Regions from separate parts of the Serratia sp. NPDC087055 genome, predicted to be linked through region 2. Evidence: predicted binding sites of a transcription regulator. Region 2 holds the regulator's gene; each other region holds the start of a gene.
The links. The regulator Fur, encoded in region 2, represses iron uptake genes when iron is present. The targets are predictions, from matches to a motif close to ATAATAATGAGAACNACTATCAA.
Positions count from the first base shown of each region.

Region 1: the regulator Fur is predicted to act here: its motif matches at 2,571-2,593, upstream of feoA (ferrous iron transporter A).
Region 3: the regulator Fur is predicted to act here: its motif matches at 2,288-2,310, upstream of ftnA (non-heme ferritin).

Region 1 covers NZ_JBJDOG010000006.1:150,490-160,999, reverse strand. The annotation lists gene ACI2J2_RS21625 (Tex family protein) at 1-2,075, shown strand, start outside; gene feoA (ferrous iron transporter A) at 2,724-2,948, shown strand; gene feoB (Fe(2+) transporter permease subunit FeoB) at 3,020-5,335, shown strand; gene ACI2J2_RS21610 (FeoC-like transcriptional regulator) at 5,335-5,574, shown strand; gene ACI2J2_RS21605 (YdgH/BhsA/McbA-like domain containing protein) at 5,619-5,903, opposite strand; gene bioH (pimeloyl-ACP methyl ester esterase BioH) at 6,151-6,945, opposite strand; gene gntX (DNA utilization protein GntX) at 6,987-7,670, shown strand; gene nfuA (Fe-S biogenesis protein NfuA) at 7,738-8,313, shown strand; gene malQ (4-alpha-glucanotransferase) at 8,502-10,510, opposite strand, start outside.
Region 2 covers NZ_JBJDOG010000001.1:2,500,131-2,510,640, reverse strand. The annotation lists gene ACI2J2_RS11935 (glycosyltransferase) at 1-320, shown strand, start outside; gene fur (ferric iron uptake transcriptional regulator) at 527-973, opposite strand; gene fldA (flavodoxin FldA) at 1,294-1,833, opposite strand; gene ybfE (LexA regulated protein) at 2,062-2,349, opposite strand; gene ybfF (esterase) at 2,641-3,414, opposite strand; gene seqA (replication initiation negative regulator SeqA) at 3,696-4,235, shown strand; gene pgm (phosphoglucomutase (alpha-D-glucose-1,6-bisphosphate-dependent)) at 4,313-5,956, shown strand; gene ACI2J2_RS11900 (PadR family transcriptional regulator) at 6,141-6,794, shown strand; gene ACI2J2_RS11895 (DUF3861 domain-containing protein) at 6,794-7,093, shown strand; gene kdpE (two-component system response regulator KdpE) at 7,121-7,810, opposite strand; gene kdpD (two-component system sensor histidine kinase KdpD) at 7,829-10,510, opposite strand, start outside.
Region 3 covers NZ_JBJDOG010000001.1:1,682,439-1,692,948, forward strand. The annotation lists gene copD (copper homeostasis membrane protein CopD) at 24-905, opposite strand; gene yobA (CopC domain-containing protein YobA) at 909-1,292, opposite strand; gene ftnA (non-heme ferritin) at 1,617-2,135, opposite strand; gene ACI2J2_RS07960 (DNA polymerase III subunit theta) at 2,509-2,739, shown strand; gene pip (prolyl aminopeptidase) at 2,769-3,722, opposite strand; gene ACI2J2_RS07970 (TraR/DksA C4-type zinc finger protein) at 3,895-4,320, opposite strand; gene exoX (exodeoxyribonuclease X) at 4,753-5,421, shown strand; gene ACI2J2_RS07980 (S9 family peptidase) at 5,455-7,488, opposite strand; gene ACI2J2_RS07985 (tellurite resistance TerB family protein) at 7,557-8,210, opposite strand; gene ACI2J2_RS07990 (molecular chaperone) at 8,389-8,976, opposite strand; gene ACI2J2_RS07995 (phosphatase) at 9,019-9,756, opposite strand; gene ghrA (glyoxylate/hydroxypyruvate reductase GhrA) at 9,843-10,510, opposite strand, start outside.

The DNA.
Region 1 (10,510 bases), on a different contig from region 2:
TGGCGGGGGCGATCACCGCCACGCAAAGCAAAACCGAACTCGAAGACCTTTACCTGCCCTACAAGCCCAAGCGCCGCACCCGCGGTCAGATCGCGATAGAGGCCGGCCTGGAGCCTTTAGCGGACACATTGTGGCAGGACCCTCAGCAGCAACCAGAACAACTGGCCGAAGGTTACGTTGACGCAGACAAAGGCGTTGCAGACGTGAAAGCCGCCCTCGACGGCGCGCGTTATATCCTGATGGAACGCTTTGCCGAAGATGCTGCATTGTTGGCCAAGGTGCGTAACTACTTGTGGAAACACGCACATCTGGTCTCCAAAGTGGTGGAAGGCAAGGAAGAGGCTGGCGCCAAGTTCCGCGACTACTTCGATCACCACGAACCTATTTCTCAGGTGCCGTCACACCGTGCGTTGGCGATGTTCCGTGGCCGCAACGAAGGTGTACTGCAACTGGCACTGAATGCCGATCCCCAGTTTGAAGAAGCCCCGCGCGAAAGCCAGGCGGAGCAAATCATCATCAGCCACCTCGATCTGCGCCTGAATAACGCCCCGGCGGATGCCTGGCGTAAAGCGGTGATCAACTGGACCTGGCGCATCAAGGTGCTGCTGCATCTGGAAACCGAACTGATGAGTACGGTGCGCGAACGTGCGGAAGACGAAGCGATCAACGTCTTCGCCCGTAACATGCATGATCTGCTGATGGCGGCACCTGCCGGCATGCGCGCCACCATGGGGCTGGATCCCGGCTTGCGTACCGGCGTAAAAGTCGCCGTCGTGGATGCGACCGGCAAGCTGGTCGCCACCGACACCGTCTACCCGCACACCGGTCAGGCCGCTAAAGCCGCCGCGATCGTCGCTGCACTGTGTATCAAACATAAAGTGGAGTTGGTGGCTATCGGTAACGGTACCGCATCACGCGAGACCGAGCGTTTCTACCTTGACCTGCAACAGCAGTTCAGCGAGGTCAAAGCACAAAAGGTGATCGTCAGTGAAGCTGGCGCTTCGGTGTACTCCGCTTCCGAGCTGGCGGCGCTGGAGTTCCCTAACCTTGACGTTTCGCTGCGTGGTGCCGTCTCCATCGCCCGCCGTCTGCAAGATCCCCTCGCCGAACTGGTAAAAATCGACCCGAAATCCATCGGCGTCGGCCAGTATCAACACGATGTCAGCCAAAGCCAATTGGCGAAAAAGCTGGATTCCGTCGTCGAAGACTGTGTAAACGCCGTCGGTGTCGATCTGAATACTGCCTCCGTGCCGCTGCTGACCCGTGTGGCTGGCCTGACACGCATGATGGCGCAAAACATCGTTACCTGGCGTGATGAGAACGGCCGCTTCAGTAACCGTGAACAACTGTTAAAGGTCAGCCGTCTGGGGCCAAAAGCCTTTGAGCAGTGCGCTGGCTTCCTGCGCATCAACCACGGCGATAACCCTCTGGATGCCTCAACGGTTCACCCGGAAACCTACCCCGTGGTCGAACGCATTCTGGCCGCCACCCAGCAAGCGCTTCAAGATCTGATGGGCAACCCGACTGCCGTACGTAACCTGAAAGCCGGCGACTTCACCGATGAGAAGTTCGGTGTGCCGACGGTAACCGACATCCTGAAAGAGCTGGAGAAGCCGGGCCGCGACCCGCGTCCTGAATTCAAAACGGCGACCTTTGCCGACGGCGTTGAAACCCTCAATGACCTACAGCCGGGAATGATTCTGGAAGGTTCGGTCACTAACGTCACCAACTTCGGTGCCTTTGTCGATATTGGCGTTCACCAGGATGGCCTGGTGCACATCTCCTCACTGGCGGACAAGTTTGTCGAAGATCCACATACCGTGGTGAAAGCCGGCGACATCGTTAAAGTGAAGGTGATGGACGTTGACCTGCAGCGCAAACGTATCGCGCTGAGCATGCGTCTGGATGAGCAACCGGGCGAAGGGTCTCCGCGCCGGGGCGGCAATACCGCACCGGCCAAAGACAATGCAACCCGTGCACCGGCTAATAAGGCCAAGCCGCGTGGCGGCAACACACCTGCGGGCAACAGCGCAATGGGTGATGCACTGGCGGCAGCATTTGGCAAAAAAGGCTAAAGACGCCGCAAATTTGAACGACCAAAGGTACCAAGGGCGGAGTTAACTCCGCCCTTTCCCGCAAAAATATCCCCCAGCCTTTTTTGACCCGCCTCAATAAAGCTGCAATTTTTTTGATCTTCCCGGCGGAAATAATATTCGGGTGCATTACGCCATAAAAGAGTGGTGAATAGCCATTTGTTAACATCGTTATTAACACCGCGTTCTCATTTCAGTATTTCCCTGCGAAACACAAATGGTTACTGCTCGTATTCAGCCCGAGAAATGTTGCCAAATAAATACGGATTTTGACGCTGTCGGATCAAAGCTGCCTAATCTGTCGCTAATTTTTTCAAAGTAGAAAAAAACGCTGCAATTACGTAACTGATTTAACTCGCCATTCGCATTTGCACCCCACGAAACCGGGTGATAAAAGAGTCCTGCCAGGCAACCCTGAGCGCTAAATGTGATCGCTACAACCTTTGGTTACCAATACCCCTATTTTTTGTATTGAATACGATAATTATTCTCACTATTATTATTTTGCGTGTTCACTGCATAGCCTCATGGATTGAAAACGTCGGTAACCCTGTGTGGTTACTGCGGCATTTCCTTTAGAACGTTCTTTTATCATCACCAGCCCAATAACAAGGGCTCAGAGAAGGTTATATGCATCTTCTGCCTAAACGGTCATATAAGATTGCCGGCTTCGCTACTGACATTGGCCCCGCTTATCGCCAGAAACTTCTCTCACTCGGCATGCTACCGGGGTCGTCATTTGAGGTCGTCCGCGTCGCGCCATTGGGCGACCCGATAGAAATCAAAACTCGCCGCGTCAGCCTGGTGCTGCGTAGAAAGGATCTGGCCTTGATTCTGCTCGACGGCCAATCCTGATCCTGAGCCATTTTGCCTTGGCCATGCGCATCGCCTGGCCCAATTTCCATTGACTGATATCACGCTAAATTATGAAAAAACTCACTATTGGCTTAATAGGCAACCCCAACTCCGGTAAGACTACGCTGTTCAACCAGCTTACCGGGGCGCGCCAGCGGGTCGGTAACTGGGCAGGCGTGACGGTAGAGCGTAAAGAGGGCCTGTTCACTACACCACAGTCACAGGTCAAACTGGTTGATCTTCCCGGTACCTACTCTCTGACCACCATCTCGGAACAAACCTCACTCGATGAGCAAATCGCCTGCCACTACATTCTCAGTGGCGACGCCGATTTGCTGATCAACGTGGTCGATGCGTCCAACCTGGAGCGTAACCTGTACCTGACGCTGCAACTGTTGGAACTGGGTATTCCCTGCATTGTCGCGCTGAATATGTTGGATATCGCCCGAAGCCAAAAGATTGAGATTGATATCGCTGCGCTATCTGCCCGCCTTGGCTGCCCAGTGGTACCGCTGGTGTCCACCAAAGCCGACGGCATTGGTGTGCTCAAGCAAATGATCGACAATCATCAGTTCAACGAATTAAAAGCGCTGGTGAACTACCCGCAGCTCCTGCTAAAAGAAGTGGCAACGCTGACCGATGCCATGCCGCAAACCCTTCCAAACGAGCAACGCCGTTGGTTGGCCCTGCAAATGCTGGAAGGCGATATCTACAGTCATACCTTAGCCGGTCCTGCGGCTGCACTGCTGCCGGCCGCTCGGCAGGCGCTCCAACAGCAACATCAGGAAGACCCGGCACTGGTAATAGCCGATGCGCGTTATCAGTCGATTGCCTCCCTGTGTGACGCGGTCAGCAACTCACAACACGCCATGCCAAACCGCCTGACCGAAGCATTGGACAAGGTGATCCTGAATCGCTGGCTGGGCGTGCCTATCTTCCTGCTGGTGATGTATTTGATGTTCCTGCTGGCGATTAACCTCGGCGGCGCCCTGCAGCCGATTTTCGATATCGGCTCGGCAGCGATCTTTATCCAGGGCATTCAATGGCTGGGTTACACCCTGCATTTCCCTGAATGGCTGACCATTTTCCTGGCTCAGGGCGTCGGCGGCGGTATCAACACCGTGCTGCCACTGGTGCCGCAAATCGGCATGATGTACCTGTTCCTGTCTTTCCTCGAGGATTCCGGCTATATGGCACGGGCGGCATTCGTGATGGACCGCTTGATGCAAGCGCTCGGGCTGCCGGGCAAATCTTTCGTGCCCCTGATTGTCGGCTTCGGCTGCAACGTGCCATCCATCATGGGTGCCCGTACGTTGGATGCGCAGCGGGAGCGTTTAATTACCATCATGATGGCCCCGTTCATGTCCTGCGGTGCCCGATTGGCGATCTTCGCCGTGTTTGCTGCCGCCTTCTTTGGTCAGGACGGCGCAGGCGTGGTGTTCTCACTGTACATGCTCGGCATTGTGGTCGCGATCCTTACCGGATTGGTGCTCAAATACACCATCATGCGTGGGGAAGCGTCTCCCTTCGTCATGGAACTGCCGGTTTACCATGTCCCACACTTGAAGAGCCTGCTATTGCAGACCTGGCAACGCCTGAAAGGCTTCGTGCTGCGCGCAGGTAAAGTGATCGTGATTGCCAGTATCTTCATTGGCGGCTTGAACAGCTTTTCGTTCAGCGGCAAGCCGGTAGATGACATCAATGATTCCGCGTTGGCGTCGGTATCCAAGGTGCTGACACCGCTGCTGCAGCCAATGGGCGTACATAACGATAACTGGCAGGCCACCGTCGGTCTGGTGACCGGTGCTATGGCAAAAGAAGTTGTGGTCGGCACATTGAACACCCTGTACACCGCCGAGCGCATCAATAATACCGAGTTTGATGCCGCTAACTTTAATCTGTTGGACGAACTGGGCGGTGCGGTGGAAACCACCTGGCAGGGTCTGAAAGACACGTTCAGCCTGAGCGTACTGTCCAACCCGATTGAGGCGAGTAAGGGTGACGGGGAAATGGACGTCGGTTCAATGGGGGTGATGAGCAGCAAATTCGGTTCCGGGGTTTCCGCCTACAGTTACCTGATTTTTGTGCTGCTGTACGTACCTTGCGTCTCGGTGATGGGAGCCATCGCCCGTGAGTCCAGCCGCGGTTGGATGACGTTCTCCATTCTCTGGGGGCTGAATATCGCCTACTCGTTGGCCACGCTATTTTATCAAACCGCCACTTTTGCCCAGCACCCGCAGTACAGCCTGACGGCAATCACCATTGTGGTGCTGTTCAATCTGTTGATCTTGTTTGGCCTGCGTCGCGCTCGCAGCCGGGTCACCGTGCGTCTGGGCAATGCTACCCCAGCGGCCTGTTGCCAGGGCAGCAAGGGTGACTGTCACTGATGGCAAGCCTGTTGCAGATCCGCGATGCCTTGGCGCTGCATGGCAGCGTGCAGGCGCTGCAGCTCAGCCGTCAGTTGGCAACCCCATTGCCGCTGGTGCAGGCCATGCTGGAACGGTTAATGGCGATGGGTAAAGTGGAGCGTATTGAGCAAGATAACAGCGCCTGCCTAAGCGGTAGTTGCAAAAGCTGTCCGGAAGGCCAGGGGTGCAGTACGGTGGTGTATCGTCTGAAGAAGTGAAGATTGGGGCGCAGCACAAAGGCGCGCCCCTTCTTAATCAATCGTTATTTCTTGTCTTTGTACACGTCAGCGATAGCGCTGAACTTGCCGTGCTCACGACCTGCCAGAATAACGTAATATTGACCACCTTTTTCATCGGCCAGTTTGGACAATTCCTCTTTCGCATCCATCGGCGACGTGGTTTGGGCGGTGGTGGTTACGGTACCCACTTTCTCGTATTTACCTGGGTTCTTGTCCAGATCTTCCTTGGTCAGCATGGTTGCTGCCAGGGTGCTGAAGGACACTGAACCCACAACCAACGCGGCAATAATCATTTTCAAAGATTTCATTACAATACCTCTCAATGGATAATTTATTTATTATGAAAGCCGTCCAGAGTAAATGCGTAATAACACCGGCTGCCGCGACATCTTCAGACCTCGTTGCTTTCCCTGACGAGAGCCGTTTTCCCAGAGACGAAACGTCAAAATGAAAAAACCGTGAGCGTTTTTTTCATTTTCCAGCCAACGCAGTTACCCCCCTAAGTATTGAACAGGTTTATTTTTTATCCACTAAGCGGCTCTTTTTTTTAGCGCTTTATTGTGCGTTTTGGCGTCGGATCCCGTTTTCAGCCACAAAGGTGCAAATAATTTCTGCGAACTCATCAGGATGGGAAATAAATGGCGCATGGGCCGCTTTCGCAATGATGACAGAGGGCGAGTGCGGCCACATGACATCCAGCAAACCAGCGACTTTACGTGGCACCAACCCATCCAAATAACCGTAAATGCGTAGTAATGGGAGCGTCAACCCCGCCAGCGGCTCGCGAAAATCGGTGGTACGCAGCATCTCCAACCCGCCGTTCAGAACCTCAACGCCAGGCATCGGCTGGTCAAGCACCACAGACTTCAACAAGCGGGCATCCTGCCGCGCGCTTTCCGTACCCAGCGTTTGTAATGCCAAGAAACGCTCTACGGTACGCTGAAAATCTTGCCCCAGCTGATGCTGAAAACCACTCAACACGTCAGGGCGGATCCCTGGCCAGTCTTCCTGAGCCGCAAAGCATGGCGAAGACGCCACGGTAATCAGCCCACGTACCCGTTGCGGCTGCATGAGCGCAATCTGGCTGGCCACCAGCCCGCCGAGCGACCAGCCTAGCCACCAGGCATTTGCCGGGGCGGCAGCTAACAGGGTCTCTGCCATCTGCTCAAGCGACATAGCCCCAAAACCTTGGCTACGGCCATATCCAGGCAGATCAACCAGATGCAGGCGAAAATGCGGCGTCAGTCGCTCTAGCATGCAACTCCACACCTGCGCATTCAGCCCCCACCCGTGCAACAGCACAAGATCGCGATCCCCTTCACCTAGGGTTTGCCAGTACAACGCAGTCATCAGTTATTGTCCTTCATTCTCATCCGTCAGGGAGGACGGCTATGCTATCAATCCAAAGCCGTTGTTGGCTATGCCGACAACCACTACGCCTTCATTGTCACGGCATCTGCAGCTACTGCCTGCGTCATTTACCCACCAAACCGCTTTGTTGTCCACGTTGCGGCCTGCCTGCAGGTGACACCGTGCGGCCCTGCGGTCGCTGCCTGCAACAACCTCCCCCCTGGCAGTCACTGGTGTTCGTCGGCGACTATCAAGCCCCGCTGCGCCAGTTGATCGGAAAATTCAAGTTTCAACACACACCAGAACTGGCCCCGCTGTTAGCACGGCTAATATTACTAAACTGGCAACAGGCACATCGAGAGCAATATCTGAACAGACCCGATGTCATTTTAGCTGTACCCTTACAGGCAAAACGTTGTTGGCAGCGCGGCTATAACCAGAGCGACCTCCTGGCACGGCCTTTGGCCTACTGGTTAGGGTGCGACTATCGCCCCGCGGCCCTGAGCCGGGTACGTAAAACCGCACCACAACAGCACCTGCCGGCTCGTGTGCGGCGGCGCAATTTGCGCGGTGCATTCCGCTGCAATGAACCCTTGATGGGTCGGCATGTTGCTTTGTTGGATGATGTGGTCACGACGGGCAGCACGGTGGCGGAAATCGCTAAGCTACTACAGCGGCAGGGCGTTGCATCAATACAGATCTGGTGCGTTTGCCGCACGTTGTAGTGCCACGGCAATGGGCGTATTATAACCTAGTATAGAAGTCAACTATTTGAACTAACGAGCTAATGCCATGATTCGTATAACAGATACTGCACAGGAACACTTTGCCAAACTATTGGCAAACCAAGAGGAAGGCACCCAAATCCGCGTATTCGTGATCAATCCGGGTACGCCTACGGCCGAATGCGGTGTCTCTTATTGCCCGCCGGACGCCGTTGAAGCGACAGACACCGAGCTGAAGTTCGAAAAACTGTCTGCCTATATCGACGAGCTGAGCAAACCGTATCTGGACGATGCCGAAATCGACTTCGTCACCGACCAATTGGGCTCCCAGTTAACACTGAAAGCGCCAAACGCCAAAATGCGCAAGGTTGATGACAATGCCCCGCTGATGGAGCGTGTTGAATACGTGCTGCAGTCACAGATTAACCCACAGCTGGCAGGCCACGGCGGCCGCGTGACGCTGATGGAAATCACCGACGACAGCTTGGCTATCCTGCAATTCGGCGGCGGTTGTAACGGGTGTTCCATGGTCGATGTGACCCTGAAGGAAGGCATCGAGAAAGAGCTGCTGCAGAAGTTCCCTGAACTGAAAGGCGTGCGCGATCTGACCGAACACCAGCGCGGCGAGCACTCCTATTACTGATACCCTTTTGACGTGAAGTTGCAGCGTTGTTGGCCAGGTGCGTCCCCCCAGTCACTTACGAAAGTAAGCTCCTGGGGATTGAGGCACTTGCCGCCTGGCTGCAACTCCAATTAATTCGGGTATCCCAACATTAAGGATAAGAATCATAGTGTTCAGATCTCATCTTTAATGCAATCTTGGACCCATGATTAGCCTACCGACACCTTACGCCGCCGCTTGTCCAAATCCTTAAGCAGCCGGTTAACCTGCTGATCGGCAAACATTTCCTCCAAAGTGTGCGTCAGTTTTCGCCGCCAGTTAGGGTATTGATCGCTGGTCCCGGGAATATTGACCGGGTCAGCCATGTCCAACCAATCTTCCGGCTGAAGCCCCAATAACGCGCTGGCGCTGTCGGCAACATAGCGCTGCAAGCCCCGGTTAAGTAATGGGCTCATCTTCAACAATGCCGCCTTTTTACCCACCTTCAGCGGTACACAGCCATAGTGATGCAGCCCGTCCAACAACCCTTGCTTGGCACGTTCGCGATCGGCAAACAGCTCTTTCAAGACCTCGGCATCTGGATACAACCCCAGCGAGTTGCCAAGCTGCAGATCGCCACTTTGCCAATAGCCACGCAGCGTGGGCAGATCGTGCGTGGTGATGGTCGCCATGGCCTGCACAGGATAGGCCTGCGGCGCACGGAAGTGATTCTCACCGTCGCGTTCGAAATACAACACCTTATAGGAATAGACACCGCTGTCGCGCAGCTTGCCCACAATCTCAACCGGTACGGTGCCAAGGTCCTCACCAATCACCATGCAGCGATGGCGCTGGCTTTCCAGCGCCAATACCGCCAGTAAATCATCCACCGGATATTTTACATAGGCACCGTGAACGGCGGTTTCACCATAAGGAATCCACCACAGACGCAGTAGCGCCATCACATGGTCGATACGCAACGCACCACAACTGGTCATATTGGCGCGCAACAGATCGATAAACGGCTGGTAACCGCGCGCTGCCATTACGTGCGGGTCCATCGGTGGCAGGCCCCAGTTTTGTCCCAGTGGCCCCAAAATGTCCGGCGGCGCCCCGACAGAGGCTTTCAGGCAATACAGCTCACGCTCACACCAGGTTTCCGAGCCGCCTTCTGCCACGCCGACCGCCAAATCGCGGTACAAACCAATCGGCATGTGCTGTTGCTGGCTCTGACGAAAACAATCCGCAAACTGGCTGGCAGCCAGCCACTGCAACCACAGGTAGAAGGTTACCTGATCCTGCTGTTGCTGGCAGAACTGCTTAACTGCCGCGCTGTCCCCTTGCTGATAATGTTCCGGCCAGGCAGGCCAACCCCACAGACTCGTGTCTTCTGCGGCAAGATGGGCATGCAACGCGTCAAATGCAGCCTGCTGATACAGGCTGTCACCCCCCTCGATAACAAACTGTTCAAATGCCTGAAGCAGTCCGTCACCGGCTTTACGCGCCTGGAAAAGCGGGAACGCCAACTTCAGCGCCGCCAGCTTCAACTGCGTTACCGTACTGTAATCCACCAGCTTGCTGTTGCGCGCTTGGGCCAGCTTTTTTTGCGTGGCCGGCTTCAGCCACCATTTCTGTGCGGCGTCATTGCGCTGAAAATCCTCTACCGCGTTGACATCGATATAGATCACGTTCAGCCAACGGCGCGATGACGGGCTGTACGGGCTGGCGCTGTCGGGGTTGGCAGGGTACAACGCGTGGATCGGATTCAGCCCGACAAAAGCGCCCCCCCGCTCCCCCACTTGCTCAACCATCTGCCGCAAATCGCCGAAATCGCCAATGCCCCAGTTACGATCGGATCGCAAGGTGTAAAGCTGGACACAGGCCCCCCACAGTTTTTTCCCGGTCAGCAAGGCATCGGGCTCAAAGCAGCGTTTCGGTGCCACAATCAATCGGCACTGCCACTGCTGTTCACCCTGTGTCAGCGTCAGCTGGTGATAACCCGTCGGTAACTCACCTGGCAGGGTAAATGTTTTGCGTGCGCTGGCACGCCCCTGTTGTTGACCGCCGTCCTCGCGCTGTAACGCCCAGAGATATTCGCCACTGCCCGCGAGCGGTAACGCCACCGGCGCTCCTTCATAGAACACCTTCACCGCCGGAAGCGGCGTCATTACCGCTTCCAACGGGGCCGTACCCCGCCCCATTGCGTCTAGCAGTCTACGCTTGGTGTCCTCGTCAATTG
Region 2 (10,510 bases):
ACCTTTATCGCGATGAAATGAAACCTCTTGATGAGGCTTACGACAGCTTTGTGCAAAGCCACTGTGTCGCTGACGATTATTTTGTCTGTAGCTTGGCGATTGAGAGCCAATTTCGGGGGCTGGGGTATTTTAACCAAATGTTTGCCTTGATTCAGCTACAGGCGGATCAACGCCAGGCGAAAAACATTGCGCTGTGCGTCTGGCAAAGTAGTGATGCCTGCAAAATGTATTTGAACAAGGGGTTCCGTATTCGTGGTGTGTTCGACCAAGCCAAGGCAATGTTTTTTGATCGGCTGCTCTTTCTTGAATATGCATTGTAACGAGTTTACTCATCCGCGTGTCGGCGGGGGAGTTGACGTTGAAGTGGGTGTAAGTGGGAAGTGAGAAGTACCGTGGAGAAGTGCCGCTGCAATTGTTGTCATTTAGCTATGATCTTTCCCCGGGCCTGTCCGGGGATTTTTTTATCTATTTGCTTCAGGCATAAAAAAACCGCCGTTAAGGCGGTTCTCAATGCCGGTTAAGGGCATTATTTTTTGTCGTGCAGAGTGTCGTCTTCGCGGCAGTCACCCGTTTCACAGTGGCCGTACAGGTACAGGCTGTGGTTGGTGAGCTTGATGCCGTGTTGTTTGGCGATATCACGCTGACGCACTTCGATAGATTCATCGCTGAATTCGATCACTTTGCCACAATCCAGGCAAATCAGGTGGTCGTGATGATGTTGCTGAGTCAGTTCGAACACGGACTTGCCGCCTTCGAAGTTGTGACGAGTCACAATGCCTGCATCATCAAATTGGTTCAGTACGCGGTAAACCGTAGCCAGGCCAATTTCTTCGCCCATATCTATCAGTTTTTTGTACAGATCTTCCGCACTGACGTGATGGCATTCCGGATTTTGCAGTACTTCCAGGATTTTGAGTCGCGGAAGCGTGACTTTTAAGCCGGCCTTCTTCAATGCGGTGTTGTTGTCAGTCATGCGGATTCAGTCCTGTTACTATGCTAATCAAGTTGAGGCGTTCTCGCCTGTGGCATCGGTCGGCACAAAGTGTTAATTGCGTCTCATTATAGAACCGGTTGGCCTAAATAGAAACCGCCGGTTGTTAACAAAGATATAATTGCACTATTGCATGTTGCACACGCAACGTCTTGATGGATGGGATAAACCGATATCTCAGTCTACCTTGACGATGTGAGAAGTTACAAATATGTATCTTCTATTGCAGTAATCCGTACTGCCGATGACGGCCCTGCCGGCAACACTATGCACTTTGCAGGGCTTTTGTTCAACCTTTGGCGTTACCCGACGATCTCGGCCAGGCTCAACTCTTCGACGATTTGTTTTACCCAACCTTCGACACGTTCATTGGTCAGTTCTGGCTGGCGATCTTCGTCAATGGCGAGACCGATGAAGTGGCTGTCACTTGCCAGGCCTTTCGACGCTTCGAAGTGGTAACCTTTGGTTGGCCAGTGGCCTACAATGGCGGCGCCACGTGGTTCAATGATGTCGCGGATAGTCCCCATCGCATCACAGAAATATTCTGCATAGTCTTCTTGGTCGCCACAGCCAAACAGCGCAACCAGTTTGCCGTTGAAGTCGATCTCTTCCAGCGTTGGGAAGAAGTCATCCCAGTCACACTGGGCTTCGCCGTAGTACCATGTCGGGATACCGAGCAACAGAATATCGAAACCTTCCAGGTCTTCTTTACTGCTTTTGGCGATGTCGTGAATTTCGCAAACATCGTCGCCAAACTGTTGCTTAAGAATTTTCTGGATCATCTTGGCAATGTTTTCGGTATTGCCAGTGTCGCTGCCAAAGAAAATGCCTACATTAGCCATATCGCGTATAACCTTTAAATTCAATAAATTGCATTACACGATGTTAGCGCTGACCACGATAACACCGATTAAAATGATGCCATAGCAAGGGAAACCCTTACCGGTAATTGCGTATCATGCCAGAAATTTACCCCGGGGTTTTATCACGTTTATGCGATACCGGGTGGAATAAAACGATGTTGATCGGGCGTCATCCTTAACGCCGCGCCGCACGTGCGGCTGCAATGATCAATGTTCTGGCTGGTCGTCTGCCAGTTGCGCCAACAGCATTTGCTCAATAAGCTCGCTGCGACTGATATTACGCTGTTCCGCCAATTTGTTCAGGGCGTCCACCGCATCCGCGTTGATCTTCAGTTCCACACGCCGTAAGCCACGGACTTTATCGCGTCGAAGCTGATTACGCTTATTGATTCTAAGCTGTTCATCTCTGGATAGCGGGTTGGTTTTCGGGCGCCCCGGACGGCGTTCATCTGCGAACAGATCCAGCGTCGTGCGATCCGTTTGTTCTTTTGCCATAGGTAGCGGTACTGCAAGGGAGTTTGCATCAAAAAGCGCGTAAACGCTTCTGGATGGTTCGGTTAACACACTTCGGGCCAATAAACCCTAACCCAAATTCACCCCCAGCCCGGCGCTATTGAACACGCTTAGCACGGCGGCAAAATTATAGCGCGCCATATTACCCCAGCAGATGGAGCGACGACAATGTTTAACTGAGCCGAAAACGCGCTAAGCCGTTATCTTTAGCGCGTTTTTTCACCAGATGGCCGTTTTAGGGAGGATTCCTTCTCTGACAAGGGGGCAATTGGCTCAGGCTTCGCCGAGAAAACGATGAATGGCACGTAACACGGCTTCTGGTTTTTCTGCATGAACCCAGTGCCCAGTGCCTGCAACCACGTGTGCACGCGCCTGTGGGAATTGACGGGCGATATCGGCGCGGTAGCTATCTTGTACATAGGGCGACAGCCCACCACGAATGAACAGCGTCGGGTGCGGCCAGGCGGGGACTTCCTGCCAGCCGGTGATATTTTCATATTGATCGATCAGCGCCGGCAGGTTGAAACGCCATTGGCCCTGATGGAATGACTTCAACAAGAACTGGATCACACCTTCTTCATCCAGATAGCTGCGCATCAACTCCGCAGCCTGTTGGCGCTGCGTGATGCCGGCTGCGCTGACGGCTTGTAACGCGGCAAAAATTTCGTCGTGGCGGCGAACGTGATAGTCCACCGGTGCAACGTCAATAATGATCAGTTTCTCCACTCGCTCTGGCGCGATGGCCGTCAGTGCCATCGCCGCTTTACCGCCCATTGAATGGCCGATAACAATGACCTTCTCCAGATGCAAATCATCCAGCAACGCCAGCAGATCCTGGGCCATTTCCGGGTAGGTCATTACCGCTGAGCGTGGCGACAGGCCGTGGTTACGCAAATCGACTTTAATCACGCTGTGCTGTTGGTTCAGGTCGCGCGCCAGGACGCCCAGATTGTCCAGATTGCCGAATAGCCCGTGGATCAGCATGACCGGCAACGCTGCGGACTCGGTTGCCAGCAATTGATAATGTAATTTCATGGTGAAGTTCATACTGAGAGAGATTCAGATTAGGTTATCATGATTAAAACACCGGATGAACATACCCGTTGCCGTGCTGCCGCTTGAAATCCATGGGGTATAACGCGGATTTTTCATGGTAAGGTGCGGGTTTGGCAACGTGGATGCTGGGCGGACTCTAGGTAATAGTCTGCTTTTGCCCTGTCGGGACACATTGTTATGTTCGCTCCCGCGCTTTTAACCTTATAATCCCATGGCTTGAATGCAGGATCTGGCTTCAGGTTCTAAGTAGAAAAAAACAGTACTGGATAAAGATGAAAACTATTGAAGTCGACGAAGAGCTTTACCGTTATATTGCCAGCCACACGCAACATATTGGTGAGAGCGCGTCCGATATTTTGCGCCGTATGTTGAAATTTACCGCCGGTCAGCCCTTGCGCGCTGCGCCAGTTGCCAGCGCACAGAGCGCCGAGCAGGACAAAATTGTTGCTGCTCCGCGACCGCGCGATCGCGTGCGTGCCGTGCGCGAACTGCTGTTGTCGGATGAGTATGCCGAGCAGAGCAAAGCGGTGAATCGTTTTATGCTGGTACTATCCACCCTGTATACCCTCGATGCGGCCGGTTTTGCCACCGCAACTGAAGCGTTGCACGGCCGTACCCGCACCTATTTTGCAGGCGATCAGCAAACCCTGTTGGCGAATGGAACGCACACCAAGCCGAAGCACGTTCCGGGCACGCCTTATTGGGTGATCACCAATACCAATACCGGTCGCAAACGCAGCATGGTGGAGCACATCATGCAGGCTATGCAGTTCCCAGCGGAACTGACAGATAAAGTTTGCGGCACTATCTAATTTAGCGAACAGCCCGTCATGGTGGCCGTGAGCGACATATTGCCAGGCCGCTGGACAGGGATTAGGGAGATATGTCGATGGCGAATAACCCACGTGCCGGGCAGCCGGCTCAGCAAAGCGATTTGATCAACGTAGCCCAGCTGACGTCGCAGTACTATGTACTGCAACCGGAAGCGGGCAACGCCGCACATGCGGTGAAGTTCGGAACCTCAGGCCATCGTGGCAGCGCTCAGCGCCACAGCTTCAATGAAGCCCATATTCTCGCTATCGCGCAGGCGATTGCCGAAGTACGCCACCAGCAAGGGGTCACCGGCCCATGCTACGTGGGCAAAGACACCCATGCATTGTCAGAGCCAGCCTTCATTTCTGTGTTGGAAGTGCTGACAGCCAACGGCGTGGATGTGATCGTGCAGGAACATAACGGTTTCACACCGACGCCTGCGGTATCTCACGCCATCTTATGCCACAACCGCAACGGCGGAGCATTGGCTGACGGTATTGTGATTACCCCATCCCATAATCCACCTGAAGACGGCGGCATCAAGTATAACCCGACCAACGGTGGCCCGGCCGATACCAACCTGACTTCTGTGATTGAAAAACGTGCCAATGAACTGCTGTCTGTGCAGTTGAAAGGCGTACAGCGTCAGTCGCTGGATAAAGCCTGGAACAGCGGTCATGTACAGGCTCAGGATCTGGTGCAGCCCTATGTTGAAGGTTTGGTGGACGTGGTCGATATGCCCGCCATTCAGCGTGCCGGTCTGAAGCTGGGTGTTGATCCGCTCGGGGGTTCTGGCATTGCCTACTGGCAGCGCATTGCAGAGCACTACAAGCTGGATCTGACGCTGGTGAATGATTCTATCGATCAGACCTTCCGCTTTATGCACTTGGATCACGACGGCGTGATCCGCATGGACTGTTCGTCGGTTCCGGCGATGGGGGGCCTGCTGGCGCTGCGTGACAAGTTCGATCTGGCGTTTGCCAATGACCCGGACTATGACCGCCACGGCATTGTTACACCGGCGGGCCTGATGAACCCGAACCATTATCTGGCGGTGGCTATCAACTATCTGTTCCAGCATCGTCCACAGTGGGGCGCTGATGTGGCAGTGGGTAAGACGCTGGTTTCCAGCGCGATGATTGACCGCGTAGTGGCAGATTTGGGCCGTAAATTGGTCGAAGTGCCGGTGGGCTTCAAATGGTTTGTCGACGGTCTTTTCGACGGTAGCCTGGGCTTTGGTGGTGAAGAGAGCGCAGGGGCATCGTTCCTGCGTTTCAACGGCACACCTTGGTCGACCGACAAAGACGGCATCATCATGTGCCTGTTGGCCGCCGAAATCACTGCGGTGACTGGCGAAAACCCTCAGCATCATTACGATGATTTGGCCAAGCGCTTTGGTGCACCGAGCTACAACCGCATCCAGGCACCGGCAACCTCAGCGCAAAAAACCGCGTTGTCCAAGCTGTCGCCAGACATGGTCAAGGCCGATACTCTGGCGGGTGACCCTATCACTGCACGCCTGACGGCAGCGCCGGGTAATGGTGCACCGATTGGTGGTTTGAAAGTGATGACAGACAACGGCTGGTTCGCAGCACGTCCTTCTGGTACTGAAGATGCCTACAAGATTTACTGTGAGAGCTTCCTGGGTGCCGAACACCGCGAAAAGATCGAGCATGAAGCCGTCGATATCGTGAGTGCGGTACTGGCGTCCGCCAAGTAATCTTTCTTCGTCTGATAAAAAGCGCTGTTTTTACAGCGCTTTTTTTATGCCCGGAGTTTAGATATATCTTTTTCATGAACACCGCTTGCGCATTTCGATATATCGATCTAGATTAGATATATCGAAGTTATTTAGATATATCTAAATAACCTCGTCAACGTACTATTCATTGAGAGGTATACCTATGTTTCACCGTTTAGATTTACACCGTCGTCATGGTTGTCACCATGACAGCGAAGAAGGGCACGACCATCATCGCCGTCGCGGCGGACGTCATCACTTTGGTGGCGATCACGGCGAAGAACTTGGCCGTGGTGGGCGAGGTGGACGTGGCGGGCGTCACCGCATGTTTGAACATGGCGATCTACGATTGGTGCTGTTGGCGCTGGTGGCGCGTAAGCCAAGCCATGGTTACGAACTCATCAAGGCGATTGATGAGGCGTCCTCCGGCCTGTATGTGCCAAGCCCAGGTGTGATTTACCCCACGCTGACACTGCTGGAAGAGCAAGATTTTCTTGAGCCAATCACCAGCGGCAACGGCCGTAAAAGCTACCAGATTACCGCACTAGGCCAGAGTGAGCTGCAAAAGCACCAGGCCGCTGTCGACGTGATCCTGGCCCGCCTGGCAGGAGCCGATCGGGGTCATCATCATCACGGCAATCTTGCCGAAGGCATCTCTGACGCCATGAACCGTCTACGCAGTTTGCTACGCGGTAATGTGATGCGTGCCGATCTTTCACCGCAGCAAGTTGAACGCATTAATGCCGCATTGCTCACCGCAGTAGCGGCGATTGAAAGCGAAATGAACATTACCCCAACAGCGACGGAGAATGACTGATGCCAGGACACCGTTTCCGTATTACCGTCGAAGCGTTGAATGACCGTAAGGGGGAGCCCGTCGACAAAGCACCACTGAGCTTTGAGGTGGAGAACCACGATGACATTCTGGGCATCGTTGAGCGTATCAAAGCGCGTGAAGATCTGAATTTCGGTGACAATAACAGCGCGGCTTTTGCCGTTGGCCTCAAGTTGTTTTCTGAAGTGATGATCGAAAACCGCAAGCACCCGGTGTTTGCACCGTTACGTGAGGCGTTCAAAGAATTTATGATGGGGTTGAAGAAAGGGCCAAACGCGTAGGGGCGCGGTTTGTCGCGCCCCTGACTCTTAAGGCATAAAGCGGTAACCGACGCCGGTTTCGGTCAGTAAATGTTTTGGCCGGGCCGGATCGGCCTCCAGCTTTTGCCGTAGATGACCCATATAAATCCGCAGATAATGGCTATGCTCGACGTAATTCGGTCCCCAGACGTGGCTCAGTAGCTGACGCTGGGTGATGACTTTGCCGGAATTTGCCAGCAGTTCGGCCAGCAGACGAAACTCAATCGGCGTCAGATGCAGATCTTCACCCTTACGCAGCACCCGGCGATTAATCAGATCGACGGTAATTTCCGAGAAGTTAACCAATGGGCTTTCCTGCAGGCTGCCGGAATGACGCCGTAAAGCGACCCGCACCCGAGCAAGCAGTTCACCGATACCAAAAGGTTTGCTGAGATAGTCGTCCGCTCCAGCGTCCAGCGCGGCAATCTTGTCTTCTTCGGCGTTGCGCGCCGACAGCACAATCACCGGAATAGCGCTCCATTGCCGTAAATCACGGATATAGTTAAGCCCGTCGCCGTCTGGCAACCCTAAATCAAGAATAATCAGATCCGGTTTGCGCGTGCCGGCTTCTATTAACCCACGTTGCAACGTTTCGCTTTCAAACACCCGCAGACCTTCACTTTCGAGCGCGGTGCGGACGAAACGCCGGATCTCTTTCTCATCTTCGACAATCAGAATATTGGTTGGCGTGCTGCTCACAAGACTCCCGGGGCTTGATTAAAGATCAAAGGCTTCATTGTCTATTTCCGGTGGCTTTTCCAGCGGTAGCACAAAGCGGAAACTGGCCCCGCCGTTGGCCCCGTTTTCTGCCCAGATGCGGCCACCGTGTACTTCAATAATGGCACGGCAAATCGCTAACCCCAAACCCACACCGGGGATTGCAGACTCTTTATTGCCGCGGGAAAACTTATCGAAAATAAGCTGTTTTTTCCCTTCGGGAATTCCCGGGCCATTGTCCCAGACTTCGACTTCCAGCCATTCAGGCAGAGTATGGGCACGAATTCCGATAGTAGCATCGTAGCCGGCATATTTATTGGCATTTTCCAACAGGTTAGTGAACACCCGTTCCAACAGGCTGCCATCGCAGTTGACCAATATCTGCTCTGGCGGCAGCTCAACCTTGATTTGATGCTGGGTCATCAAGGGTTCCAGCATATGCAGCGATGCGCCGACGATCTCTTCCAGTGACTGCCACTCTTTACGCAGGTTGAAGCCACCCGATTGAATGCGAGCCATGTCCAATAGGTTGTTCACCAGCCGTGTCGTGCTCAGCACCTGTTGGCGGATTTGACTGGCCTGGGGGGCATGATTGGAACCTTCTGCCGCTAAATCGAGCGTCAGAATTTCCGCCTGGCCAAACAGTACCGTCAGCGGGGTGCGTAAATCATGGGACAGGGCCGCCAAGAGCGAGTTACGCAGTTGCTCGCGCTCGGCATCCAGTTTGGCTTCCTCGGCACTGCGTGCCAAATGCAAACGTTCCAGCGCACTGGCGATTAGTACGGCAAAGGTCTGCAGCAGCCGCTGTTGTTCCGGCACCATCAGTTGGCGCAGGTTGCTGGGTTCGATGGCCAATAAGCCAAAGGTTTGTTTCGACGTGGCTAACGGCAGCAGCTGATAGGGGACGCCGGGCAGAGTGTCGGTACCGGCGCCGGCAGGCATGCCCTTATCAAAACTCCAGCGTGCGATAGCTTCATCCACTGATAATAATCCGCCGGTTTCCCCGACCATTTGCTGTAACTTGCCGTCCTCCTGCGGGAGCAACAACACGGTTTTGGCCTGGAAGCTACTGGAGAGGAAATGGCGACTGGTTTTGGCGATGTCTTCGGCGGTCAGCGCCTGGCTCAGCCCTCGAGAAATCTCATACAGGTGTCGAGCACGCTGTTCGCGATAACGCGCGACACGCGCCTGATAGCGCACGCCCGCGGTCAGGTTACCGATGGTGATGCCAACGATCAGCATCACGCCGAAGGTCAGCAGATACTGCATGTCACTGACGGCAAACGACCATTCCGGCTGGACGAAGAACAGATCGAAGCTGGCGACGTTAATCACAGCGGCCAGAACCGAGGGCCAGCGGCCGAAGAACAACGCGACGATTGCGACCCCGAGCAGATACACCATCACCAGGTTGGCTTGGTCAAAGCCAGGCAGCAACCATTGAGAGAGCAGGGTAATCAGGGCACAGAGTGCGACCGCCACGGCGCAGCCGCGCAATTGCATGCGCCACTTTTCGGTAAAGTTACGGTTATCATGCTCTTTCCCCGGCGCTACGGGGGGATCGTTTTCCAACGCGACGATCACCAGATCCAGATCCGGCCCCAGCCGGCCGAGACGGTCGGCAAAGCTGCCGCGCAGTTTCCAGCGTTGCTCGCTGCGACGGCCAATAATGATTTTGCCCAGATTGTGCTCACGGGCATAGCGCAGCACCGCACGTTCTTCATAGGGTTCGGACAGCGTGGCGGTCTCGGCACCCAGTTCCTGTGCCAGCCGCAGCGCCCGCAGTATTGCCCGGCGTTGATTCTCCGGCAGACGGTGCAACTTTGGCGTTTCCACGTAAACTGCGTGCCAGTGACAACCCAGTCTGGCTGCCAGGCGAGCGGCGATGCGCACCAGTTTTTCGTTACCGCTGTTATGACCGACGCACAGCAATATGCTGTCACGGGTATGCCACACACGTTCACGGCCTTGAGTATCGCGGAAGGCGCGCATTTGGTCATCGACCCGATCGGCAGTGCGGCGCAGCGCCAGTTCACGCAGGGCAATCAAATTGCCCTTACGGAAAAAGTGCTCGATGGCACGTTCGGCCTGACCGGGGATATACACTTTGCCTTCGTTCAGGCGCTGGCGCAGATCGTCGGGGGGCAAGTCAACCAATACCACTTCGGTGGCTTCGTCGAAGACATGATCGGGCACCGTTTCGCGTACTCGCACCCCGGTCACGCCGCCAACCACGTCGTTTAGGCTTTCCAGGTGTTGTACGTTGACGGTGGTGAGCACGTCGATGCCCGCGTCCAGCAGCTCTTCCACGTCCTGCCAGCGTTTCGGGTGGCGTGACCCCTGGGCGTTGCTGTGCGCCAGTTCATCCATCAGGATCAGAGCAGGGTGACGTGCGAGCGCGGCGTCGAGATCAAACTCCTGCACTAACCTGCCGCGATATTGGATGCGCTTTTGCGCTAACACATCTAACCCATTCAGTAGCGCAGCGGTTTCGCTGCGACCGTGAGTTTCGACCACGCCCACCAGCACGTTTAACCCTTGGCCACGCAGCCGCTGCGCCTCTTGCAGCATGGCGTAAGTTTTGCCTACGCCGGCACAGGCACCGAAAAATACCTTCAGCCGACCGCGTGGTTTTTCATTGGCCAGTGCCAGCAGGCTGTCTGGGTCTGGACGCTGTTGTTC
Region 3 (10,510 bases), 820 kb from region 2:
GGGGCATCCGGCAAGCCGGAATGTTACACCGGCGCATAAGTTGCAAATAAACTCACCAGCAGCAGTACGCCCGCCCCCAAACCCACCTCAGTCCAACAGGCGAGTACCAGCCCACGCTGTGCCAGCCGTGGCATGCTGCTCATCGCTGGGACGATGGCATAGCGGTTAGCCAGTGCGACCATCACCATCAGCGCCACTAATGCGGTTTTGAACAACAGCAGGCGTTGGTATGGGGAGTCCACGTTCAACGGCCAACTGCCGAGAATAATCAAACTGTTAATCACACCGGTTAACACCACTAGCGCTACCGCCAGGTGGCCCCAGCGTGAAAAACGAATTAGCGTGGTGATAGCATCGCTGCGGCTCTGCGGTTGGGCCAGATAACGCAGGCAGACCAACAACGGCAGCAGGCTGCCAAACCAGTAACCGGCGGCCAACAGGTGCAATGCGTGGTTAAAACGGTGCAGGACACCGAGTATTCCCTCATGCATTGCCGCATGGCCGATAAACGCCATGCTAACCAGTAATAATGTAGAAAGCAGTGCCAAGAGTTGTGTACGACGTGGTTCTGCCAGCCACAGGCTCAGCAGTGCCAGTAATGAAATGCCCAGGTGCCAACGCCAGACTTCGCCGAAGGTCGTACCCAGCACCGCCCACCAAACCTCCAGGCGCCAGGTATCGGCCCAACCGTCCCCCATCTGCCCGGCTTGAATAGCCAATAATGCCACGGCGGAAAGCCCGGCAAGCCAGGTGCAAGAGACCAACAAAGGACGCACATCACGGGTGAGATACGGGGAAAGGCGCTGCGGCGACAATAAGGCGGTGAATAGGCTGGTGCCAAACATCAGCATCACCGCCGCAAAGTGCACAAAGCGACACAGGACAAACAGGGTCGCCAGACTCATGGATCAGTTTACGGTGAAGCTGTACTGGCCTTTGGTTTTATGACCGTCGACCGAGACTACGTGCCAATTAACGTTGTATTTACCGGCAGCCAGCTCACCTTCGATAGGCAGGTTAACCTGGGTATTGTTGTTCGCGTCGAGCTGCAATTTACCGGTTTTCACTTCAGTGTTGTTCGGACCGGTGATTTTAATGCCGCTAAAACTAGGCTCAATACCTTCAGAGAAGTTCAGCGTCAGCACTTTCGGTGCCGGACTCACGCTGGCATCTGCTGCCGGTGTTTCAACTTTCAAATGAGCATGTGCTAAAGCCTGCTGTGAAGACAAACCAACAAACAGCACAAAAATGGTGGAAAGCAGGCGATAAGAAGAACGAATTTTACCGATCACAGTGATATCCCTTAAAGCAATAATCGAGGGTAATAAGGGTTAAGGCTAACCGCATGGGCGATGTATCAGCAGCCCCAACCCACCGCAGATGATTGCGCCACGGGTAAACAGAAGAAGAATAGGATTATGATAACCCACTGTTTTAACTCTCTACCATCCCTGTAGCGTATCACGTCAAATGATAACGAGTGCCATTCAGCAAGTCGAGCAGAACACTGGCATTTTGCGATCCAGTAGCACATATCGCTGTAAAGCCACGACAACTACAGGGCATAAAAAAACCGCGCACCGGGCAGACCGGGACGCGGTTTTTAACAACAATAATTAGACCTGGCCGTTACCGTTCTCGCCAGCTGCACCCATTTTCTTCAAATCTTTATCGATGAAGAACAGTGCGTTGCCGCTATTGCCCACCAGCGCCAGTTTATCCAGCACGGATTTGAACAGCTTCTCTTCTTCGTGCTGTTCAGCAACATACCACTGCAGGAAGTTAAAGGTAGAGTAATCATGCGCAGACATTGCCGCGTGCGCCAGCTCGTTGATCTGGCGGGTAATCAGTTGCTCATGCTCGTAAGTTTGCTGGAATACATCAGCCAGGGATGCAAATTCAACGGGCGGGGCAGCAATGGTACCCAGCAGTGGCAAAGCGCCTGTGTCGCTCAGGTATTCGAACAGACGTTGCATGTGCTGCATCTCTTCCTGAGAGTGTTCTTTAAGGAATGCGGCGGCGCCTTCAAAGCCTTTATCGCTGCACCATGCGCTCATTTGCAGGTACAAGTTCGCGGAGTAAAACTCCAGGTTCAGTTGCTCGTTCAGCTTCTTGGTCATTTCAGGCGTCAGCATAATCATTCCTTTATTTTGCAGGTATCAACTTAATTTTTCCGCATTATGCCTTGGTAAAAACAAAATAAAAACACTTGATTTACATCATCAAGGATTTAATTTTAAATTGATTAAAAATCAACGCTTTAATTTATTTCCTGTTATATGTTTAAATTATTATGATAACTATTTACATCCGTACATTTAATCAAAAAACGAATCATTCTTATTTGAAAAAATAAATAGATTGCATTGCCATTGGTGCAATAAATAACCTTCCGTATCCTACGTTATTATCTGCGGATATCCCCCTCTGCGCTTCGGGCTTGCCAAGTGCCTCTCGGTGCATTACCTTCTGCGCTGATCCAATGCGGTAACAAGTAAGGAGAATACGGTGGGTTACAATCTGGCAGAGCTTTCCAAAGAAGAGATGGACAAGGTGAACGTTGATCTCGCGGCGTCTGGCGTGGCGTTCAAAGAACGCTATAACATGCCGGTAATCCCGGAAATGGTCGAACGCGAGCAGCCAGCGCATCTGCGTGACTATTTCCGCGAACGCGTGGCGCACTACCGTGTTGAATCACACAAGTATTCACGTCTGCCGTACGAACCGAAATCCAAATAATAAAGCCCGCCTTTATGGCGGGCTTTTGGTCATTTGCCGGCAAACTTATCGGTCGCCAACATCAGCTGATGCAGGATGCCCGGCTCATCAAAGGAGTGCCCCGCACCCTCGACGATATGCAACTCGGCTTCTGGCCACGCTTTCGCCAGATCCCAGGCGTTTTGCACCTGACAGGCCATATCGTAGCGGCCGTGAATAATCACTGCTGGAATATGGCGGATCAACGGGACGTTACGCAGCAGCTGATCGTCGCTGTCCAGGAAACCCAGATGAGTGAAATAGTGGTTTTCAATGCGGGCAAAGGCCAGCGCAAAGTCATCCTCACCAAAGGAAGCCGACTCACTGCTTGGCAACAAGGTGACGGTCTCCCCTTCCCACACGCTCCACAGCTTGGCCGCCTCAAGTTGGATCTGAGGGTCCGTTGACGTCAGGCGCTGGCGATAAGACGCAATCACGTCCTTGCGCTCTTCCGCTGAAAGAATCGACAGCACGCGTTCCCATTTTTCCGGGAAGAAGCGCGAAGCGCCGTCCTGATAATACCAATGCAGCTCTTGCTTACGCAGGGTGAAGATACCGCGCAGCACCATTTCGCTGACACGCTGTGGATGGCTTTGCGCATAGGCCAAAGCCAGCGTAGAACCCCATGAACCACCAAAGACCAACCATTGATCCACACCGGCCATTTCGCGCAGCCGTTCAATGTCCTGCACCAGATGCCAGGTGGTGTTGTTATCCAGACTGGCATGCGGCTTGGAACGGCCACAGCCGCGCTGATCGAACAGTAACACCTTGTAGCGCTGGGGATCGAACAGCTGGCGGTGATAAGGCGAAATGCCGCCGCCCGGGCCACCATGGATAAAGACCGCTGGCTTGCCGTTCGGGTTTCCGCTCAGCTCCCAGTAGATCCGGTGGCCATCTCCAGTGTCCAGCCAACCGCTGTCATATGCTGCTAACGGCGGGTACAAACCTCGTAATTGTTCCATGGCGCTTCCGTCTCTCAGTGGGTCATCCCCTCATAAAAGCTGAAGCCGCCCATTTGGTCAACGGTAAAACCCGAAAACTCCTACCCTACCCAACAAGTTATGGTTCGTTTGCTTAAAATGAATACGACCTGCCGGCAAAATAACGGCAGGTCGTAGAGAACCAGACGTAAACTTAACCTCTTTTACGCAAATGCGGTTCGCGCATTTCCTGCGCAGTTTTTGCTTCAATGCTTAGTTCCGCTGTTGGCCGCAACAACAAACGTGCCAAACCAATAGGCTCTCCGCTTTCACGGCAATAGCCGTATTCGCCGTTATACAAACGCGTTAGCGCTGCGCTAATTTTCGGCAGCAGACGGCTTTCACGATCCAACTGGCGGAATAACAGCCGCAAATCCTCTTCGCGGGCAGCTTTGTCTGCTTCGTCACCGGACACTTCACCGCTGTCGATATCCCGCTTCAGCGCATCAATGTGCTGCAACAGTTTTTGTTGATCGTCCAGCAAGCGCTGGCGGAAAAATGCCCGCTGCTCCGGATTCATGTAATCAGACTCCGGCATAGCCAAAAGCTGCTGCGGGTTTAACAAGGTCACAACGTTCATTGCGCTCTCCGGTCATTACTTAATTGTTATATTATAACATATCATAATTTTAAAGCAGCCCTTCATCAGAAACAAAATTACGCAGATAAACAACCAATTAGTTAAATCAGCTGCTTTCATGCTTGCATCCATTAGGCATAAGGAGGTTAATGGTTGAGCAACCCACCCAACCATAGGTAACTGAGAGGCCATCATGAGTAAGGGAATGGATAGCAAAAAAAATGCGAAGAAGAAGCCGTTGAAAACCCCCGCAGAGAAACGCGCAGACAAACGCGCTAAGAAAGGCCAGACTTCCGGCGAGTAAGCGAACTTCTAACCGTAGTTAAACCCGCCATGGCGGGTTTTTTATTGCCTGAAACTGCCCCCTTTCAACGGTTGGCATAGCCGCGTCTGGCAGTTAAGCTAAACCTGTGCAGTCACCCTGAGGAAACCATGAATTTACGTGTAATAGACACTGAAACCTGCGGGCTGGAAGGCGGCGTGGTAGAGGTGGCCTCTGTTGATCTGATCGACGGACAAATCGCCAACCCAATGAGTGACCTGGTCAGCCCCGACCGCCCCATTAGCATTGATGCAATGGCCATTCACCATATCACCGAGCAAATGGTTGAAGGGAAACCGCGTATCGCAGTGGCAATCGGGCGCTATTTGGGCAGTTCCTACTATGTTGCGCACAATGCGGCTTTTGATCGCGGCGTACTGCCGGAAATGAACGGTGCCTGGATATGCACCATGAAGCTGGCGCGGACTCTGTACCCAGACATCAAATACGGCAACCAATATCTGCGCTATGCGCTGAACCTGGACGTGCAACTGCCGCAAGACACCACATTGTACCCACATCGGGCACTGTATGATTGTTATGTGACCGCCGCATTGCTGCAATGCATTATCAAGGATTCAGGTTGGACGCCGGAGCAAATGGCGCAAATCACTGAACAGCCGGTGCTGCTAAAGAAATTTAAGTTCGGTAAGTATCGTGGGCAGGAAATAGACAGGATCGCGCAGGAAGATCCAGGCTATTTGCGCTGGATGCTGAAATCCATCGAAGATCTCAGCCCAGACATGAAGCACACGCTGAAATACTATCTGATCGGCTGAAAAAACGGGCAGCACTCGCTGCCCGCCTGAAGGTTACTCCGCCAACGCCAGAATAAAGGCGTATTCCAGCGCAATGTCTTCATAGGCCTTGAAACGCCCAGACTTGCCGCCGTGCCCTGAATCCATATCGGTATACAGCAACAACTGGCGATCGTCGGTCTTTAGATCGCGCAGCTTGGCAACCCACTTGGCCGGCTCCCAATACTGTACCTGGGAATCATGTAGCCCAGTGGTGACCAGCATATGCGGATAATCCTGCGCCTTCACTTGATCGTACGGGCTGTATTGCTTGATATAGTCGTAATACGCGGGTTCATTTGGGTTGCCCCATTCGTCGTATTCCCCGGTCGTCAGCGGAATAGATTCGTCCAGCATCGTGGTAACCACGTCGACAAACGGCACCTGCGCCACAATGCCATTAAACAACTGGGGCGCCTGATTGATCACTGCACCCATCAACAATCCACCCGCACTGCCGCCCATGGCGAACACCCGTTTAGCGTCACCGTAACCTTGGGCGATCAACGTTTCTGTCACGTCGATAAAATCGTTAAAGGTATTCTGCTTTTTGAACAGTTTGCCGTCTTCATACCACAATTGCCCCAGTTCCCCACCACCGCGAATATGTGCCAGAACAAAGACAAAACCGCGGTCCAACAGGCTTAACCGGCTGGCGCTGAAGGCGGGATCCATGCTGCTGCCGTATGAGCCGTAGCCATACACCATCAGTGGGTTGCTACCATGTACAAAGCTATCGTGGCGATAAACCAGTGAAACCGGCACGTCAACACCATCACGCGCCTTCACCCATAGCCGCTCACTGCGGTAATTTTCCGGGGTGAAGTTTTTCACTTCCTGCTGTTTGAGCATCACGCGCTCACCGTTGTCGAGATTGAGCTCATACAACGTGGTCGGTGTGGTCATCGAAGAGTAGCCATAACGCAACAGCTCGGTTTCTGGCTCAGGGTTGTACGCCAACCAGGTTGTGTAGGTCGGGTCGTCGAAGGCAATACGTTTCTCTTCACCGCTCTGCCAGTGAATTTGGCGCAGTTGGGTCAGGCCCTCGCTACGCTCCTCCACCACCAGCCAGTCACGGAACAGGCTAAAGCCTTCCAACATCACTTCAATGCGTGGGGCAATCAGCGTCTGCCACTGCGCTTCGTCTGCCTGTTCGCTTTGATACAGACCGAAGTTTTTGCCGTCCTTGTTAGAACGGATATAGAAATGCTGGTGATAGTGATCGATACCGTATTCATGATCCTTACGGCGCGGCACAAACACCTGCGGTGTGCTGTCGGCGCGATCGGCGTCCAACAACAGGATTTCCGAAGTGGTGGTACTGCTGAGGTGGATTAAAATAAAACGTTCGGAGGTGGTTTTTTCCAGCCCGACGTAGAAGGTGTCATCCAGCTCTTCGTAGATCAGCGTGTCATGCTGTGGATCCGTACCAACCACATGACGATAGACCTGGTAAGGCAACAGCGTTTTGGCATGTTTACGCACGTAATACAGGGTGGACGAGTCGTTGGCCCATTCAAAGCTACCGGACGTGTTTTCCAACACTTCGTCAGCCCAAGTATCGTTGCTGAGGTTTTTGAAACGAATGTCGTACTGTCGACGAGAGAGAAAATCTTCTGCAACCGCCAGCTGTTGGTTGTCAGGGCTGACTTCCAGCCCACCTAAGGTATAAAACTCGCGCTGCTCGGCACGCTGATTACCGTCAATCAGCGTATCCCAATGTGTGTTTTCTGCCTCGGGCTGACGGACGTAAATGGCATATTCATTGCCGGGTTCGAAACGCGTCTGATAGCGGTAGCCGTGTCTGACGTAAGGCACCGAATGTTCCTGCTGAGGAATACGTGCCACCATCTCTTCATACAACGTTTCGCGTAACGCCTGTTGCGGTTTCAATGCCGCATCAGTAAAGGCATTTTCCGCCTGCAGATAATCCAGCACCTGCGGGTCTGCGCGCTCATCGTCGCGCAGCCAATAATAGTCATCAACACGCGTGTCGCCGTGCGTAGTGATAGGATAAGGACGTTTCTCTGCCTTAGGGGGTGTCATCATTGCTAAATCATCCGCTTACCTTGATTACGGCAAGAGTGACACGATTCCCCCCGGCTTGCCAAGCGGCGCTATGCCAGCTCGCGTTTTTTCTCATTCACGTCGTTTTCAATGCCCTGCTTAACATCCGCCGGGATCTTCAACGACTGCGCCAAAGCGTCAAGATAACCGCGCTCCATAAAGTGATCGACGTCGATCACCATGCAGCTCAGGTAATACACTTCTAGTGCTTCGTCTTCATTTTTCACGCTTTGGGCGATCAGGTCCGGGTTCAGCGGTTGATCGATAGCTTCTTGCACCCATTTTTGCGCTTCTTCGCCTACCTGCAATTGTTCCAGGCTGTGATCGATGGCGAGTTTTTCTTCCGCATCAATATGGCCATCACTCTTGGCGGCAAATACTAAGGCTTGCACCAAACGCTTGGCGCGCAAGTCCACCGGCGTGGTCTGCAAACCAAACTGCGGTTCACTCTGATGCGTTTCTTTCACCCGCTGTTTGTATTTATTCCACAGCACCGCCCCCACCGCTGCGCTGCCGCCAATAATCAACGCGTTCTTGCCGAATTTCCCCACCAGCTTGCGTGAAGACTTATTCGCCAATAAGACACCGACAAGGCCCCCCAACGCGGTTGGGGCCAGCAGTTTGCCGATACCTTCTGACCCGCCAATTGAACCGGCCTTTTGCCCAATCATCGATTGGATCTGTTGCATCCAGTTATTTTTCATGATCACCCCTTTGCATAGGAAACGAGGCACAGGCATACGAAGCCCAGACCGCCGGTAAACCGTCAGATTAGGGGATTTTTTGTCAATTTACGTATGGGGGATGAAAACCTGTGTAGCAAGACATTGGCGAGGGAGGAAAAGCCGGCTTCACCCTTAAGTGCAAGCCGGCCAGCGGGTGTTAAGGCTGTTCGTCCTCTTCACCCGGCTGCTCGTCTTCCTGTTCGTATTCTGCCAGTTCGTCACGCATTGCCTGGATAGACTCGCGAGCCAACAGCGACAACGTCCGGTAAAAACCGGTGGTGGCATGAGCTTCTACTTTGCCGAGGAAACGACCGCACCACGGCAACAGGTACTCGTCAAACAACGTGATTTGCGCCTGCACTTCGTCTTCCTGTGACTGATCTTCCAACCAGGAAGCCACCAACAGCAAAGAACCAAAATGATCAGCGGGTGCTTCGCTCAGCGGCATACCGCGTTGCTGCAAGAATGTACGCACTTCTGCTTCAGACGCCCCTTCAACATAGGCAGAGCGGTAAGGCGAGACACTGCATTCACTGCCGACAAACATCGCGTTGAAATCAGTGGACAGTTGATTGACATCGCAACCTTGTTGCAGACGTACCAGCAATTCATCCTGCTCCAACGGCCAGTGTTGTTTCAGTTTGCCTTCTTTGATCAGCGTGAACAGCGGCACCAACAGCGGATCCTGCGGCTGACGGTAAAACAGCGTACCCAGCACGCGGCAAACAACGGAAAACTCATTCATGATAATGCCTTATACAATACGGAAAAATTTGCCGGGACGATGTCACAAATCGGCCAGTTCCGCAATCGCCGGCTTGCCACGCCGCTCGAGAAAGTCCAACAGACGCCGTGGGCTGACGTTAAGGATACGTTCCTGCGGGAATTCCACCTCAGCAATAATGCGCTCGCAGTGTTCAAAACCGCCGAGCGAGAAAGCAATGTGTGAATCCGAGCCTAACGCCAGCCAGCCTCCGGCATCACGCACCGCGGCTGCAATCGCACGGCAGTTGTCTTCGCTGCCCTTGCGCGAATGGGTGAACGACGAGTTATTCAGCTCAAGCGCCACGTCGTACTTCGCCGCCGCCGCCGCCACCGCCGCAATATCAATCGGGTATCTTGGGTTACCGGGGTGGCTGATAATATGCACATCTCCCTGTGCCATCGCAGCAATCATCGCTTCGGTATTGGCCGCTTTATCCTGCGGTGCGAACACCGGCTCGTGAAAACCGGCGATAATCACGTCGATTTTATCCAGCATCGGACCGGTACAGTCGATATCGCCCTGCAGGTTTTTGATGTTGGCCTCGATACCGCGCAGTATGCCCACGCCATCCACCAGACGCGGCCACACGTGCATGTTCATAAAGTGCCAATAATGCGGCGCATCGGCCATATCCGGGCCGTGATCGGTGATGGCGAAAAGTTTGATGCCCTTTTGCTGGGCTTCGACGATGTAATCATGCAGCGTGCTGTAGGCGTGGGTGCTGGCGACGGTGTGCATATGTAAATCAACGGGGTACATTGCTTCTCCTTCTGGGCGGCCTGCCTGGAGTACAACAGCAGGCAGCGGTTTCTTATATTTAGCTTAGCAGGTGCATCACCGAAAGATCAGTAGCCACGTTCCACATCCACCAACCCGGCAGGCACTTGCCCGGCCTCAAGCGCGAGGATGTTTGCCGCTATCTGATCCATTGCCACTTCCGGCAACGTGATGGCAGCAATATGCGGGGTAATGGTGACACGCGGATGACGCCAGAACGGATGCGTCTGTGGCAGTGGCTCGTTGACGAACACATCCAGCGTAGCGGCGGCCAGTTGACCTTGCTCCAGCGCCTGCAACAAATCATCTTCAACCAGATGCGCACCGCGAGCCAGGTTAATCAAATAAGCCCCTGGAGCCAAGTGCGCGAACAGTTGTTGATTGAGGATCCCGGCGGTCTCCGGCGTATTGGGCAAGAGATTGATCAGCAATTGCACACCCTCTAAAAACGCGGCGCGCTGCTCTGCTCCAGCAAAGCTCTGCACGCCGTCGATCTGTTTTGGGCTGCGGCTCCAGCTACGCACGTTAAAACCAAACGCCGTCAGCTTCTGCGCCACGCTTTTCCCCAACACCCCGGCACCGAGGATGCCAATAGTGAAGTGATCCTGTTGATGAGGATCGAGCGGCCGCCACTCCTGCTGCTGCTGCAGCAATTGATACTCGTCAAAACGGCGGAAATAACGCAACACGTAACTCAGTGCATATTCCTGCATCTGTTGTGCCATGCCGGTATCCT